DNA from 2 places in the Clostridium swellfunianum genome. Region 2 is predicted to be linked to the other one. Evidence: riboswitches for the same ligand, from Rfam matches in the RefSeq annotation. Region 2 holds a riboswitch; the other holds the start of a gene.
What was found. Region 2 has a riboswitch for cobalamin ahead of NBE98_RS16695 (YitT family protein). Riboswitches for the same ligand answer to the same signal wherever they lie in the genome.
Positions count from the first base shown of each region.

Region 1: linked by a shared signal. The riboswitch ahead of NBE98_RS06740 (hypothetical protein) and the one ahead of NBE98_RS16695 (YitT family protein) in region 2 are both predicted to bind cobalamin.

Region 1 is NZ_JAMOFV010000006.1:1,478,437-1,486,545, forward strand. Features, by position in the region: gene NBE98_RS06725 (DUF4318 domain-containing protein) at 1-436, shown strand, start outside; gene NBE98_RS06730 (DUF975 family protein) at 819-1,577, shown strand; gene NBE98_RS06735 (hypothetical protein) at 1,655-2,158, opposite strand; gene NBE98_RS06740 (hypothetical protein) at 2,160-2,612, opposite strand; cobalamin riboswitch at 2,731-2,907, opposite strand; gene NBE98_RS06745 (methyl-accepting chemotaxis protein) at 3,013-4,722, opposite strand; gene NBE98_RS06750 (MATE family efflux transporter) at 4,984-6,372, opposite strand; gene NBE98_RS06755 (sensor histidine kinase) at 6,612-8,109, opposite strand, start outside.
Region 2 is NZ_JAMOFV010000006.1:3,550,792-3,558,900, forward strand. Features, by position in the region: gene NBE98_RS16690 (DUF2935 domain-containing protein) at 1-149, shown strand, start outside; cobalamin riboswitch at 558-738, shown strand; gene NBE98_RS16695 (YitT family protein) at 936-1,790, shown strand; gene NBE98_RS16700 (hypothetical protein) at 1,928-2,302, opposite strand; gene NBE98_RS16705 (5' nucleotidase, NT5C type) at 2,528-3,091, shown strand; gene NBE98_RS16710 (MarR family winged helix-turn-helix transcriptional regulator) at 3,261-3,698, shown strand; gene NBE98_RS16715 (glutathione peroxidase) at 3,796-4,272, shown strand; gene NBE98_RS16720 (AAA family ATPase) at 4,371-4,955, shown strand; gene NBE98_RS16725 (GntR family transcriptional regulator) at 5,093-5,716, shown strand; gene NBE98_RS16730 (hypothetical protein) at 5,826-6,236, shown strand; gene NBE98_RS16735 (helix-turn-helix transcriptional regulator) at 6,237-6,440, shown strand; gene NBE98_RS16740 (betaine/proline/choline family ABC transporter ATP-binding protein) at 6,704-7,831, shown strand; gene NBE98_RS16745 (ABC transporter permease/substrate-binding protein) at 7,831-8,109, shown strand, end outside.

The DNA.
Region 1 (8,109 bases), 2.1 Mb from region 2:
ATTTTCTCTGTTCTCAGGCCCAGCCATACTTTATTGGGTAGAAATGCTTTGCATAATCTTTATGGTTTCTGCTTATTTTATTCCTCAGGTGATTAGGTATATAGTCCTTACAAATGCTGCAGCACTATTTCTAATTTGGTATCTAGATTATTTATATCTAAAAAACGTTGCTAAAGAATTGAACTCAGGTTTAGGATACTCTAGACGTATCTTAGTTGAAGATCTTCGATCAAGACCCCATTCAGAAGATATGTTTATGGATGAAATTGAAAACTACTGCAAGAAGAATCATCTTTCCTTAGATGTCTTGGAATATGGGCTTCCAGCTAAGATTAAAATGAATAACACTTTATATACAGTGAAATTAGGACAATACTATACTCTGATGGGCACTATCGTATATACCTTGGAATTCCGTAATATTGTATCTAAATAGCATTAGCTAATATAATTTCTTAATGGTTTCAGACTAGCTAAAAAATATCCTATAGATTGTCATAATGAAAAATCGGTCTATAGGGTATTTTTTTAGATAATTTCTTACCTTTCACAAATAACCTATTTCATAAATTCCATATTTACCTTCTTCAAATTCCCTAACCTAGAAATTATGAGAAAAAACAAGCAATTATTCGAAACAACGAGATTGCTCATACATATCAGTTAAAACAAGGCAACAAGTGCAAAAATAGATACTTCATTAACTTGTTATATGGTTTATAATACCCTATAATATTATTACAGTAATCACTTAGCTTCGTTGTTTTAATATCCTATATGGAAGATAATAAAATATATTAATTAAGAGGGGTATGGATATGTGGTCTAGAAAAGAATTAAAAGACAAAGCAAAAGCTGTTTTAGGAGAAATCTATTGGAGTGCTTTTGGAATCAGTATAGTCATTGCGTTGGCAACCGGTAGTGGTTGGAGTAGTAGAAATAACTCTCGCTCTAGAAACTCAGAACAATCTTTGCTTCATAAAATCTACAACGGCGATTTTGTAAATTGGAAGCTTGTAACTATAGTTTTATTTGCTGCTGCATTGTTAATTGCTTTTCGTATCTTCTTCGGATATTTCTTAGAAGTAGGTGGAAGACGATTCTTTATTAAATCTGCTCAACATGTAGATAATAAAAAGTGTTTTAGCTTTGCTTTTAACGAAGATAACTATATGGGAATATTAAAGACAATGCTATTAACAAATATTTTTGTTTTCCTTTGGAGTTTGCTTTTTATCGTGCCAGGTATCATTAAATCCTATTCCTATAGCATGGTACCATATATCCTTGCAGACAACCCAAATATTGGCGCTAGGGAAGCCATTTCTTTAAGTAATAAAATGACTATGGGCCATAAATTTGATATGTTTATATTAGACTTATCATTTTTAGGCTGGTATATATTAGGTGCAATAGCTTTAGGTATCGGTGTTCTGTTTGTAATGCCTTATGAAAATGCTACAGATGCAGAGCTATATTTAGTGTTAAGAAAAAATGCTTTAGAAGCTAACTTATGCGCTCGAGAAGACTTATTGCTTGATCAATCAAATTTATATGAAAATAAAAATATATGGTAAATTAATTTTCACAAAACAAAAAGGCTTCACTAAAAGCCTTTTTTGTTTAAAAAACAATATAACCAATGTTAGACTACTTAAAAATTGGAAAGCTTAGCAGCAGTAAACACTCTCTTCATAGGCTTTAAAAGATATATAGCTGATAAGAATGTTACTAACCCATTCCCTAAAGATACTTGAAAGCCTAATAAAAGTCTAGCAATAAACCCTTTATAATCTAGCCCTGCGCTAAGCATAAAAGGCAGGTCTATTAACGTACCGCACATGAAAGCTAGTATAAATCCTAAACCAGCCATATAATACTCATTTTTAAGTTTATTCTTAAAAAATGAGTATATGAGAACGTACTGAGGAAATACAATTAAATAAGCCAAGCTCCAGGGTGCTATGCCTTCAGTCAGCATAACCAGCAAACAAAATACTATAACTGAAAGCCATGCTTCTTTTCTATCAACATATACTCCATACATCATAATAGTAAAATTAACCCATTCTGCATATAGTATCATGCCACCTATACGATGTATTATATAAAGCATTGTTGCAAGTAACGCTATTCGTGTTAGTTCTCGAGTTTTCATATTATTTTCCTACATTCATGTTGCTTGTAAATACTAAATTTATCTCGTCCTTATCATATAATACGAGTTGATCAGCCCCCGGCGCCTCTCCAACCTTCATTTCCTTATTCTGACTTGGGGATTTGTAGCCATACATCCACCATGGGCCTTTAGCCATATCCTCTGTTTTAACTCCACCTATAGCTTCAATAAATCTTCCATATTTAGAAGTTTGCATATCTACTTTAAGTTCATCCTTGTACTGAATAAGAAAGTCGCTTAGATTAGCAGCATCAGTCTTATACTTTTTATTCTCTACTATAGTCTTCTTATTCACTTCATCTTTAATAGTAATAATAATTGTCTTGTCTCCTTTTTGTCCTCCAGTAAGCTTACCTAAAACTAAATACCCTCCAACAAATATTAAAATTGCAAGTAGGGTTACACCTATTTTGATTTTACTTCCTTTATTCATATTAATAACTCCTTTCAATAAAAAAACTCCTCTATAAGAGGAGTTGTAGTGACTAAAGCTACATTACTATATAAGCAGCACATTTAATACACAAATTCCTCCTTTCCCTCCGAAAGTGAATAATTATAGCTTCAAGGCAGGTCTCCTGGCTTATGGCTTATTCATTTGATACACCTTCCCATAGTTTCCTACAGTGGCATAACGACCAAACATCACCATATACAGTAGCGGGGGCTGCAGCGTTTTACGCATTTCCCTATTAAGTCCAACGGACGCCAAAAAGTTTTATTCAGTTTTATTTTGTCAAATTTATTATACATCCTGAAAAAGGATTTTACAATAAAAATTCACTGCTTTGTTGCACTATAATATTTAGCAATTCGACTTTATATTGTTCATTTTATAACTTAAAATTCTTAGCTAATTCATACAGCTTGTGGGCTAACTCTGCTTGAGTTTGAGCTGTAACTGCTATCTGCTCCATACCTGAGGTTGCTTCACTCACTCCAGATTTAATATTTTCAGAACTTTCACTAGAACTTTGCGCCTCCTGCGCCATCCCTTCGATAGCAGAGCTCACTTGCTCCATTGTTGCATTTATTTCACCTGACATAGAAGCAATATTTTCTGAGATATTTGAGTAGAAGTCCGCATCCATATAATAATCATTACCTATCTCAGCAAATTTAATGATTTGAGGATTTATATCTTCGCTTATGAAATTCAACACTTCAAAGCTGTTATCTTTTAAATCTTGAAAGGCTTCACTAACCTCTTTTATAGTCTTTTGTATTTCAACTACAGCCTCAGAAGATTGCTCTGCAAGTCTTCTAACCTCTTCAGCAACCACAGCAAAGCCTCTGCCCTGCTCACCAGCTCTGGCTGCCTCTATAGCAGCATTTAGAGCAAGCAGGTTAGTCTGACTTGAAATACTTGAAATAGTGTCTGCCATTACTTTTATATTTTCAACCACTTCTGCTCTTTTTAGAGCTTCTCTTATATTAGAATCCTTTAAACTATGAAGGTCTTGAATTCGCTTAATTGATTTACTGCTGTTTTCTTTTATTTCCACAGCCTTATTTTTAATACTCTCTGCCTTTTGACTTCCTTCAAGTGCTTGCTCTGAAAGTACCTGAATACTGGAATTTACCTCTTCTGTACTAGCAGAAACTTCCTCACTTCCTGCACTCGCTTCCTGAGTAGATATAGCTATGGTATAAGTTTCTTTATTAATATCTTCAAGCCTTGCGGTCATCTCTTGAACTGTTGCAGAAAGTTCCTGACTGCCTGAATTTATATCCTTTATAGTGTTGAGAACCTCACCTATAAGCCCTCCTACTTGCTTCTGTGACTCATTAAGGGCTTTGCCTATCTGTCCAAACTCATCTTTTCTAGTTAGTGAAATAGGAGTTGAAAAATCTCCAATTTTCATTCTTTCGGAAAAAGCCTTTATCAAATTAAGAGGTGTAATAATATGTTTTATGTTTAACAGGGTAAGTACAGTACCAAATATAACGGCTATAGTAAACATTACAAGGAAAAAGATAACACTTTTTTTGTAATAAGCCTCATTTTCATTTTTTATTATCTCAGCATCTTTTACGTTATAATCAGACAATTCTTTTAGATTATTTTGAAATTCACTTAGACTGGCTTCCAAGACTTCAAACTTTTCTAAGGCTTGATCAGCTTGGCCATTCATCGCAAGATTTATAACTTCTTGTCTCTTCGCAGAGTATTCGGTCCATTTCTTCTCTATTTGTGGAATTAAATCTGTCTCATACTTATCTAGCTCAGAATCTTTATATTGCTTAAAATTATCCTCAAACTTTTCTACTCTTACTTCAATATCTTTTAATCTCTCATCTTGAGAAGCTTTGTCACCATGATGAAGTATTATAAAATACATGTCCGCTTCAATTGCTCTCGTTTGATTTCTGTTATCATTAAGCCACTGTATTGCTTTTAAGTTATTACCATACATAGAACTGATCTCGGAATTAAGCCTTGACATGATTAGATAGCCTACTCCTGAAATGGAAATGACGAAAAACATGAGTGTAAGTGATAAAGCAAAAATTTTATGCTTTACCTTAAAATTTTTAAACATAAATATTCCTCCTATGAAGTATTCCTATCAGTAAATTAGGTTAGCTTATATTATACAGAGAAACAAATATGTCTTCAAGGGAACTTAAAGGAAATGGCTTGCTAAGTTATTGCTGTAAAAAATAATATAAATACAAAATGCAGCATTTATTATTAGTTTTCTTTTTGTAACTTATTCTAAGCTATGCTTTAAATTTAAAGCCATATTAAACTAGTTAATACGGCTTCTCATGAAAATATTTATATACAATTTGTTCTAATACTAAGCCTTGCCTGCAAAGCCTTTCTTACGCCAATTGCCTCTCTGGTAGAAAATTAAAGTTATAACAGCTCCCATTGTCCAAGAAACAAGCAAAGAAATAAAAGTAGATTCTGGTCTTCCTGTTGGATAAGCTGCACTTCTTGTTAAATAAGCAATACCATAAGCTGTGGGAACACGAAGAATTATAGTAGTAATAAGAGAAATCCACATTGGTGTCATAGTATCCCCTGCGCCACGCATAACTCCAGATAGACTCTGTGTTACTGCTACTGCAATATAGCCTACTGCAAGAATTCTCATCATAGACATGCTTAAATCCACTAGCTCTTTTGTATCCGTGAATACTGCCATAATATATTTACCAAAGATTAAAATCAAAATAGTTATTACAGTAGAAACTATAACGGCAATTCTTGTACCATCTTTTGTTCCCTTTACTACTCTATCCAGCTTTTTTGCTCCTATATTTTGTCCTGCATAAGTTGTCATTGCCGCACCAAAGCTAAAGTTTGGCATCATTGCAAATCCGTCTACACGCATGATGATTACATTTGCAGCTATAACCATTTCACCAAAGCTATTAGTCAAGGATTGTACTACAATCATAGCAAGAGAAAATATAGCCTGTGTTATACCTGATGGCAACCCAAGCTTTATAAGCTTAGAAGTATACTTCTTATCAAGCTTTAACATCTTTAAGTTCAAGTCAAAGGTACTGTTCATTCTCATTAATTTAATAAAACACAGCACTGCAGATATTGCCTGTGCTATAGCTGTGGCTAAAGCAACACCCGCAACACCCATATTAAGCCCTGCAACGAACCATATATCGAGTCCTACATTTAAAACTGTAGAAACAAGCAAGAATACAAGAGCTGATAAAGAATCCCCAAGTCCTCTCAAAATTCCAGATAAAATATTGTAGTAAGCAAAGCCTGCTATACCTACAAAAATAATAACCAGGTAATCCTCACACCAATCAATAATGGTGCTTGGCGTATTAAGTAAGGAAAGCAATGGACGGGTTACTAACGGCCCAATTATCATAATTATTATGGACGCTATAGCTGTAAGTGTTATACATACACCAATAGTACGGGACAGCTTTTCTCTCTCCTTGGCCCCAAAATATTGAGAAACCATAATTCCAGCACCAACGGAAATTCCTACAAATAGCACAAGCAGGAGATTTAATATAGGACCTGCGCTGCCAACAGCAGCCAATGCATTATCACCTACATATCTACCGACAACAATAGAGTCAGCAGTATTATAAAATTGTTGAGCAATATTACCAATAAGCATTGGTATTGAAAATTCAACAATACGTTTCCAAGGCGTACCCTCGGTCATGTCCTTTGGTGAAAAAAGTTGTTTAAGTTTAGCCATTCACTACCTCCCTGATATTTAACAGTTTATTTATGTCACTATATAATTATAGCTTATCTGTACTTTTAGACAAGCTAACTAGAAAGATTATTTTTTCTGTATCAAAAGCTTATAATAATAACTTTTCTAAATAATCCAGAGTATGTAGTGAAAAAGAAGCTTAAAATAGAAAATGCTGAGAAACTTATAGCTTCTCAACATATCATTTACTATTCTATTTGTTTATTCACATAAACATATTAAAAATATATATCCGAAAACTCAATTTTTACTTTTTCAAAATTATTTTCTGCTTTTTCAGTGCAAGCATGTTTCTCGAGGCAATCTAAATCTTCCTGTTCCTTAACGGTTATAATTGGAAGAGTAATAATAAATTCAGTTCCCTTGCCAGTTTCTGATTTAACTGCAATGGAGCCTTCGTGCATTTCTACTAGAAGCTTAACCAACCATAAGCCTATACCGCTTCCTTGCCTTTTTCTTGCATGGGATTTATCAACTTGCTTAAATCGTTCAAATATTACTTTCTGTTCCTTCTCACTCATACCGATGCCGCTGTCTTTAACAGATATCACAATATTGTTATCTACCTCATGAACCTTTACGAGTATATTTCCTCCAGGTTCAGTAAACTTAACAGCGTTTGAAAAAAGATTCAGCATTATTCTCTCTATCATATCAGCATCGCAAGCCATAATTCTTTCCTCAACATCAGTATCGAATATAAAGTCAATGTTTTTTTCCTTTATGTAATTAGCTACGGATAAAGAAATTTCCTCTACTACATTTACTATGTTGTAGTTTTTCATGTTTAATTCATAGAAAGATGTACTGATTTTGCTAGAATCAATTAAATTATTAACTAATCTTAATAAACGATAACTGTTTTGTTTTATCATTTGTGAAGTTTTTGCTATTTCCTCAGCAAAGTTATCATCCTTATGTTTTTTTTCCTTAAGCAGTAAAAGCTGAATTGAGGAGAGTATTATGTTAAGCGGCGTCCTTAATTCATGAGATATATTAGCAAAAAACTCATTTTTCATTTCATCTTGCTCAGCTGCTATATGCTGGATGTTATTGAAAGCATTTACCAAATCGCCTATCTCATCATTTGAAACTACCGGTATATCTTTTCTGTCTCTGATGCTTTTAATTTTACCGATTTTCATAAGGCTGTCTGCAACTTGAGATACATCCTTAGATATGGTGTCTGAGAAAAAGTAAATTACTAATACACTTACTAACAGCATGAAAACTAGGGCTATAAGAAGAGCTTTCACAGTATCAGGAGATTCAACATGAAAAATAACACCTGCTGCTACCTTGTCACCATTTATGCTTACACTCTTTACAATTCCCTGGGTTTCTAAAGTATACCCATAAACCTTATAACCATCTATAGGCTCTTTTATAAGGTTAATTAAATAATCTGGATAAGTCGTATTATCCGAGGTAATGATTTGACCATTTGCTTCAACAACGAAGCAGGAGTTTTCTATGCCTTGGAACTTCACATCCTTTAATGCTTCAAAAAGATGTGACGAGCTTTTAATGTCCCCTGAATTTTTAAGTATGTCATCAACCTTTATTCTAAAGCTTTCTTGGAGCAAGCTGCCTTTCTCATCAATTAATTTTGAATAGCCAAGCAGTGAAATTATGATAATAGATGTAATTATCATTGGTATAATCTGTAATAGTATCTTAGTTCTAATATTAACTCTAAACCCCTCAATTTCTTGT
Region 2 (8,109 bases):
TTCGAGACTTTAAGAGACAGGGGACTGAAGGGCTAATTCAGTGCAAAATTAAGTCCATTGCATTTCCGCTATTGGGTGATCATGTAGTTAGAGAAGCAAATCATTATATAAGAATGTTGAAGGATTTTAAAAAAGGGAAAATAGAATAAGCTTTATAAGAAACAAGGATACCGATTTTACGGTATCCTTGTTTTTTAAGACAATATTTCGTGATAGTTAATGCGTATCATCTCCTTTTAATGTTTTAAGCTCTCAAATATTATATATGCAGTTTTGGAGATGATTTTTAAAAAAGCTGCAATTAATTTAGACATAGATTTTGCAAAAACAAAAAGCTCCTGCAGATTTTCAACCTTCTGCATGAGTTTTTTGTTTAGGCGACTTTGCTACTGTCGCTGTCCACAAGTTTTACAGAAAGTACTGTGGAAAGTTGCTTTATGAGAATAACATAACAAATGAAAGAAATCCTGCATATAAACAAGCTGAATGACTTTTTAGAGAGGTTTTAGAATTTGAAAAGCAAGCAGCTTTAATATAATATTAGTGTAAGAGTAGAAATTAAATATAAAGTCATAGGTTTTCTTATTATAGGAAATTAAAAGGGAATGTGGTCTAAGCCGCAACAGCCCCCGCTACTGTGATAGCCTACAAATCTTGTTTGCCACTGACTGAAAGGTTGGGAAGGAAAGATGAGGATGAAGCTAGAGTCAGGAGACCTGCCTAAGACTTAACAGCAAGCTTTCGGAGGGAAGGAATTTGCGGTATCAGTGGACGAGAATGTGCTTTTGTCCTATATTTGCTATAGTTTTGATACTGTAAAAGGCTTTTCATAGAGCCTTTTTTATTTTTCAAAAAATAAATACTATAAACCCTTCACAGCATAGGAAGATACAGTCTACTCATAATTAAAATAATAGTAGAAGGAGAGTTTTCACATGATGGTTGAAGCAAAAAAAATTATTAAAAGAGCAGCAGTGGTAAGTTTGGGAAGCCTAATATATGCATTAGCTATTAATATATTTATTGCACCTCATAAATTGTTAAGTGGAGGAATTGCAGGCCTTTCACTCTTAGCTCAATATGCAACACAAATACCTTCAGGTTATTGGGTTTTTATACTGAATATACCTATCTTTATAGTGGGGCTTAAAAAGATAGACAAGGATTTTGTAATCTTCAGCATGATAGGCATGTTTTCTATGTCCTGCTTTCTCGTGCTGACCAGAGATTTAAGTAGATTCATTACTGTAAAAGATTTATTTATTTCCACTTTGTTTGGAGCAGTGCTTAGTGGAGTTGGTATGGGTTTAATCTTTAAAAACAGAGCTTCTCAAGGTGGAACTGATATAATTGCAGTTATAATCAAAAATAAGAAGGCAGTAAAGATGTCTACTCTATATTTTGTTCTTAATTCAGCAATTGTGCTTTTCGGCGTGTTTGTTACAAGCATTGAATTAACCTTATATACAATTCTTTCAATGTTTATTAAGTCACTGGTAATTGACAGGATTATGGAGGGCTTTGATCAGAAGAAAATTGTAATGATAATTACACAAAAGGAAAAAGAGATTTCTGGTATGATAATGGAGGAAACGGGAAGAGGTACTACCTATCTTTACGGGGAAGGAGCATATACAGGAGAACAGAAAAAAGTAATATACAGTTTGATGACAAACAAGGAATTGAACGTTATAAGAAAGCTGATTGAAAACATAGATCCTATGTCGATTATTTCTGTTTCTGAGGCTGAAGAGATAAGGGGCAGTGGATTCTTAAAACCTGTATTATAATCAAACCACATAAACAAACAAAACAGATTTGTTTAGCTTGCATAGTTTCTGTTTAAAAAAAATGCCCCTTGCCCTCGCAGGGAAAAAAGTTAACAATTTAAATTTTTAACAATATAAAAAGTTAACAATCTTTGAAGTTAACTTTTCGTCCTGCGAGAGAAATTGTGCTCGTAGTAGTAAGTAATGGCCTCATCTACTATTGTATTAAGGTACGCGTTCACATCGCTGTGCGCTGCTTTCAATTCATTGAGCTTTCTAACGGTTGACGGTCTAAGCTTATAGGTTCTGCTGTGGGTGAATTCCTCTCCGTCAACTGCAGGTGTTGAGCCCCTTTGTGAAGGGTTAAAAGACATTCTGCCAAAGGAGGCTTGGGCAGGCTGTGGTACTTGAGCAGGGTCTGGTGCAAAGCTGAAGGTCATAATAGGAATTCCTGTTTTTACATCTCCTTCAGTAAAGCCGTTATCCTCTTCTTCATACAGGTCAAGATCTTCAGTGTTTTTAAGTTTTGTCACAGTATCATCTCCTTGATTAATATTTTTGTAAGTAATATATATATATGCACTAAAAGCTTATTTTTAAGGTCTGAATTCTATTTTAATGAAGAATCATATCTATTGAAGGTAAGATTTTATTCATTTTAATAGGCTTTTGATGGATAGTAATTGTAAGACCTAGCATTAAAAATATAGAATGTTTATAATAGATAAGTAAAAAACCAAAAGTTAAGGGGAAAACAAATGAAAAAGATTTTTTTAGATTTTGATTGTACTATTGCAGACACAGTTCAAGCATACTGCAAGGTGTATAATTCTTATTATAAGGAACATGAAGGCTTTAAGGAGGCTGATTATAACAGCGTAAACAGATATGACTTTAAGGATCAGTGTCCTTTGATTGATCATACAGAGACTATCTTTGCTAAAGAAGAGCTATTAAAAAACACGGATTTAATGCCTAATGCAAAGGAAGTGCTTGAAAGATTGGCAAGCAGCCACGAGCTTGTAATATGTTCTCTAGGAAACTTGGACAATATATCTAATAAAGCTAAGTGGATTAAAAATAATCTGCCTTTTATTAAAAATGTTATATTAATCTCAAGCGCTGTGGGGGCTAATGGAATGAAGATGGACAAGAGCAGTGTAGATATGAAAAACTCCATATTTATTGATGACCATATAGACAGCCTTTTAAGCAGCAATGCTGAAGTTAAAATTTGTTTCGGCAAGGAATATTCCTGGAACAAGAGCTGGACGGGACAACGATGCATTGACTGGAGAGAAGTTGAAAAGCTATTGCTATAATTTTTATATAATATTCCAATAATCACGGGATGGCTACTCATAAGAATTAACCGTCCCTTTGTTTCTTTGTCTTTATAAATTATCTGTGTTGACATCAAAGCATGAGAAGTGTATAATAAATTCAGTTGAATACAATTAAATTTTATATTATTATATAGAAAGGATAAGCATGGATAAGTACGATAAGATTAAATTGAACAACCAAATATGTTTTCCTCTATATGCGCTGTCAAGGGAAGTCATTAAGCTGTACCAACCCATACTAAGCAAGTACAATTTAACCTATACCCAGTACATTGCAATGCTTGTTATGTGGGAGGAAGAAAAGATTAATTTTAAGCAGTTAGGTCAAAGGCTGCACTTAGATTCAGGAACACTTACCCCGCTTCTTAAAAAGCTTGAGTCTATGGACCTTATTGTTAAGTATAGAAACAAAGATGATGATAGAGTTGTTACTGTGGAGCTGACTGAAAGAGGCAAGCTTTTAAGAGACGAGATACTGGAGGTTCCGGATGCAGTATACTGCAATTTCAAGGGCAGTGAACAGAAGCTTTTAATGCTTAAAAAGCAGTTGGATGAGCTATTGAGCACTATGGAGGATAAGTAAGTCAAATTCTATTTAGATTTGACTTTATATTTTAACAAGATTGATTGAGTTAAATTAAATTTATATAAATGAAAGTAATTTTAAAGGAGAATGAACAATGAAATTTTATGATTTTTCAGCAAATGATATTTATGGTGAAGAGGTAAAAATGGATGCCTACAAGGGGAAGGCAGTCTTGGTTGTTAACACTGCAAGCAAATGCGGACTAACCCCACAATTTAAGGAATTAGAAGCCCTATACGAGGAATATAAAGACAAGGGTCTTGAGATACTCGGTTTCCCATGCAATCAATTTGCAAATCAGGATTCAGGAAGCAATGAAGACATACAGCAATTTTGCCAGTTGAATTATGGAGTCACCTTCACAATGTTTGAAAAGATAGATGTAAACGGAAGTGAGGCACACCCTTTATATAAATACCTGAAAGGTGAGGCAAAAGGCTTTATAAGCAAGGAAATAAAGTGGAACTTCACTAAGTTCTTAATTGACTCTGATGGAAACGTGATAAAAAGATATGCACCTACAGTGGTACCGTCAAAGATTAAAAAGGATATAGAAAAATGCTTGGCATAGGACCATATTAGCAATGAATTAGCACTATTTCTGCCAGAAAGGTGCTTTTTTATTTTCATAGTTAAAATCTTATATCTAAGTCTTGATACGAAATGTAATTGAGATATAATTACAATGAATGCTTAAGGCAAAAGAAGGGATTGATTATTATGCAAAAGGGAATATATGTTATTACAGGTGTAATGGCATCAGGCAAATCAACTGTTGCTGAAGCTTTATCAAAAAAACTAGAAAAGAGTGTTCATATCCATGGAGATACTTTTAGGAAGATGATTGTAAGCGGCAGAGAAGAAATGTGTGAAAGTCCAAGTGAAGAGGCCTTAAACCAGCTTGATTTAAGGTATCGTATCGCTGCAAAAGCTGCAAAGGAATATTATGATAGCGGCTTTACAGTTGTTGTTCAGGACAACTATTTAGGGGATAAGCTAATGTATTTTGTGGAACTTCTAAAGAACTACCCAGTTTATGTTATCGTGTTAAGTCCTAGTATAAGAACCATAGAACACCGGGAAAAAAATAGAGGAAAGAAAGGTTACATTGGTTTTACGGTTGAAAGCTTATATCAAGGTTTCATGGAAAATACACCTAGAATAGGGCTTTGGCTGGACACATCTAGTATGTCACCACAAGAAACAGTGGATGAAATTATAAAAAGGGCTGACAGTGAAGCAAAATATAACTAATTCGGGTAAAACTAATGAGGATTTAAAGACAACCCTATAGAATAAATAAAGTTGTTTCTTTGCCTTGATTGCTTTATAATTGAAAAAAAGGCTATAATAATGCAAAAATAACATAATAACAAATGGAGGCAGTTTTAATGTCAGAGGTTTCAATTATTAAACCTATATATCAGCAGATTGCTATAGATGTGGCAAGTAGGATAGCAAGCGGTGAATTTGCTGTTGGAGAAAGAATCCATGGACGGTCCACCCTTGCAGGTCAATATAATGTATCTCCTGAGACTATTAGGAGAGCTATTATTATTTTAGAAGACGTAGGTATTGTAGAAGTTGCTCAGGGCAGCGGCATTACAGTAAAATCGAGAGATGGAGCCTTTAAGTTTATTGAGAAATTTAAGAGCAAGGATTCAATGACTTCTATTAAAAAGAACATGGAGAATATATTGAATGAAAAAAGAAAGCTTGAAGATAGCTTGACTTCTTATGTAGATATGCTTATTGACTACTCGGAAAGATTTAAAAACTCCAATCCTTTTGCTCCTATGGAAATTGAAATACCTAAAGAATCAAAGCTTCTTGGAAAGACAGTTGCGGAGACCAACTTTTGGCAGAATACAGGAGCGACTATAATAGGTATAAGAAGAGAAGGAACTTTGATATTGTCACCAGGACCATATGTTGCTTTTAATGCTGGTGATATTTATGTAATGATAGGCGAGGAAAGCTCCTACGAAAGAGTGAAAAATTTTATAAAAGAATAAAGGGTTTTAAGATTAAAATATTTTTTTAGAGTTATTGCAAATATCTCCCAAGAGTGATATATTTATAACATGGATGTTATAAATATATCACTCTTGGGAGGTTTATTTTATGGATGCGAAAATGAATGTTAAACTAAGGCTTACTATGGAGGTAGTAACAGCGCTATATCTATTTCTTAGTGCATTACTAAAGAATATTAATGTAATTAACTCTAACAGCTCAATGTATCCAGTTTTTATTTGGATAGCAATATGGTGCGTAATATTTTTATATCGTAAAAAATTAGGTGGAATAACTGATGAGCTAGTAGTTTCTATATTGTCTAAAGTAAACAGAATAGATGTATATTTTTTAATAGTTGTGGTTGGTATTTTTAGCATCTTCCTTGTATCTCCGTATAATAGTCTTATAATTTCAAAGGTTACAATAGGGTTATATTTAATGTTTATATTACTAATCGCAACTGTTATTAGATTGTTATTGTTTATATATTATGATAGAAAGGGGATATATAAATAAGTGTCAATTTTAATAACAAGGATAAGAGAATATAGAGAAAAAGCATCAATAAGTCAAAATGAGCTTGCAAAACTTGTAGGGGTTAGAAGAGAAACAATAGTTCATTTAGAAAACGGAAAATATAACCCTTCTTTAAAATTAGCAATGGACATATCAAAGGTGTTCAATACAACAGTTGAAAACCTGTTTGAATTTATTGATTAATTAATTATATTTAGCAGAGCATGTTAATTTGAAAAAATTAATGTGCTCTTTTATTTTCTCTTGTTCATAGAATCGTAATATTTAAATTAGTCAGGCAACATTTACAAATAGACAACCTTGTGGTAATATAAAGTTGTCACATAAAGACAACTTGCTTAAATAAGAAGGTTGTCAGTGGAGGTTTAAGAGCTTAAGCATTCAAGACGGTACTGAAAGAGAAGGCAATAATGATTATGAATGTAGAAAGCTATAGGAGGGGTTTTATGTTAGAGTTTAAGAATATAAGCAAGGTTTTTAAGAATAAAACCATAATAGAAAACATTAGTTTTACAGTAAACAAAGGGGAGTTTGTAGTTTTAATTGGGCCAAGCGGCTGCGGTAAGACTACAACTTTAAAAATGATAAATAAGCTGATACCAGCTACCTCAGGAAATATCTACCTTGATGGTAAGGATATTTTAAAAGAGGATGTCATTACCCTAAGAAGAAATATGGGCTATGTAATTCAGCAGACTGGCCTTTTTCCTCATATGACCGTTGGTGAAAACATTGGACTTATACCAAGGCTTGAAAAGTGGGAAGAAAGCAAAATAGTTGAAAGAACTGTTGAGCTTTTAAACATGGTGGGCATGGAGTCTGAGCAGTATATAGACAGGTACCCCTGCGAGCTAAGCGGAGGACAGCAGCAGAGAATAGGGGTTGCAAGAGCTTTTGCCACAAATCCAGATATAATCCTTATGGATGAACCATTTAGCGCTCTGGATCCAATAACAAGAAGCCAGCTTCAGGATGAGCTTTTCAATTTGCAGCAAGAGCTTAAAAAGACAATTGTCTTTGTCACTCACGATATGGATGAGGCTTTAAAGCTTGCAGACAGAATATGCATTATGAAGGACGGTAAAATTCTTCAGTTTGATACTCCAGAAAATATACTAAAGAAGCCGGCGGATGAGTTTGTTGAAGAATTTATAGGAAAGAATAGAATATGGCAGCAGCCTGAATTTATAAAAGCTAAGGATATTATGATAGCTGAGCCTGTTAAGACGAGCCGTTCAAGGACAATAGTCCAAGCTGTTGAAATAATGAAATCAAATAAAGTAGATAGTTTGATGATTGTAGACAAAGCAAACAAGCTGGAAGGAATCGTTACTCTTAAAAATATAAGAAAGCAGGAGAGTACTTCATTAAAGCTTGAAAGCATTATGGAGACAGAGGTTAAGTTTGTTAATATTGATGAATCTCTAATAGATATATTAAAGAAAATGAATGAGCTTCATATTGGATACGTACCAGTTGTAGACGAAGCTTCTAGATTGGTTGGATTAATTACGAAAAGCAGCCTTCTAAGCGTGTTAAGCAATCAATACATCAATCAGGAGGTGGAGATTTAATGAGTTTATTTAAAGGCTTTATGGAATTTATAGCCTCGAGAAGCAGCCAGATTACAGCTTTAATTCTTGAGCACATACAATTAACAATATTTGCAGTAGTAATAGCTATAGCTATAGGAATTCCTCTAGGAATACTCATAACCAGAGTAAAAAAACTCTCTGGTCCAATACTTGGCTTTGCAAATGTAATACAAGCTGTCCCAAGCTTAGCACTGCTGGGCTTTTTGATCCCTCTCCTAGGAATAGGGAGTAAACCTGCAATTCTTATGGTATTTTTA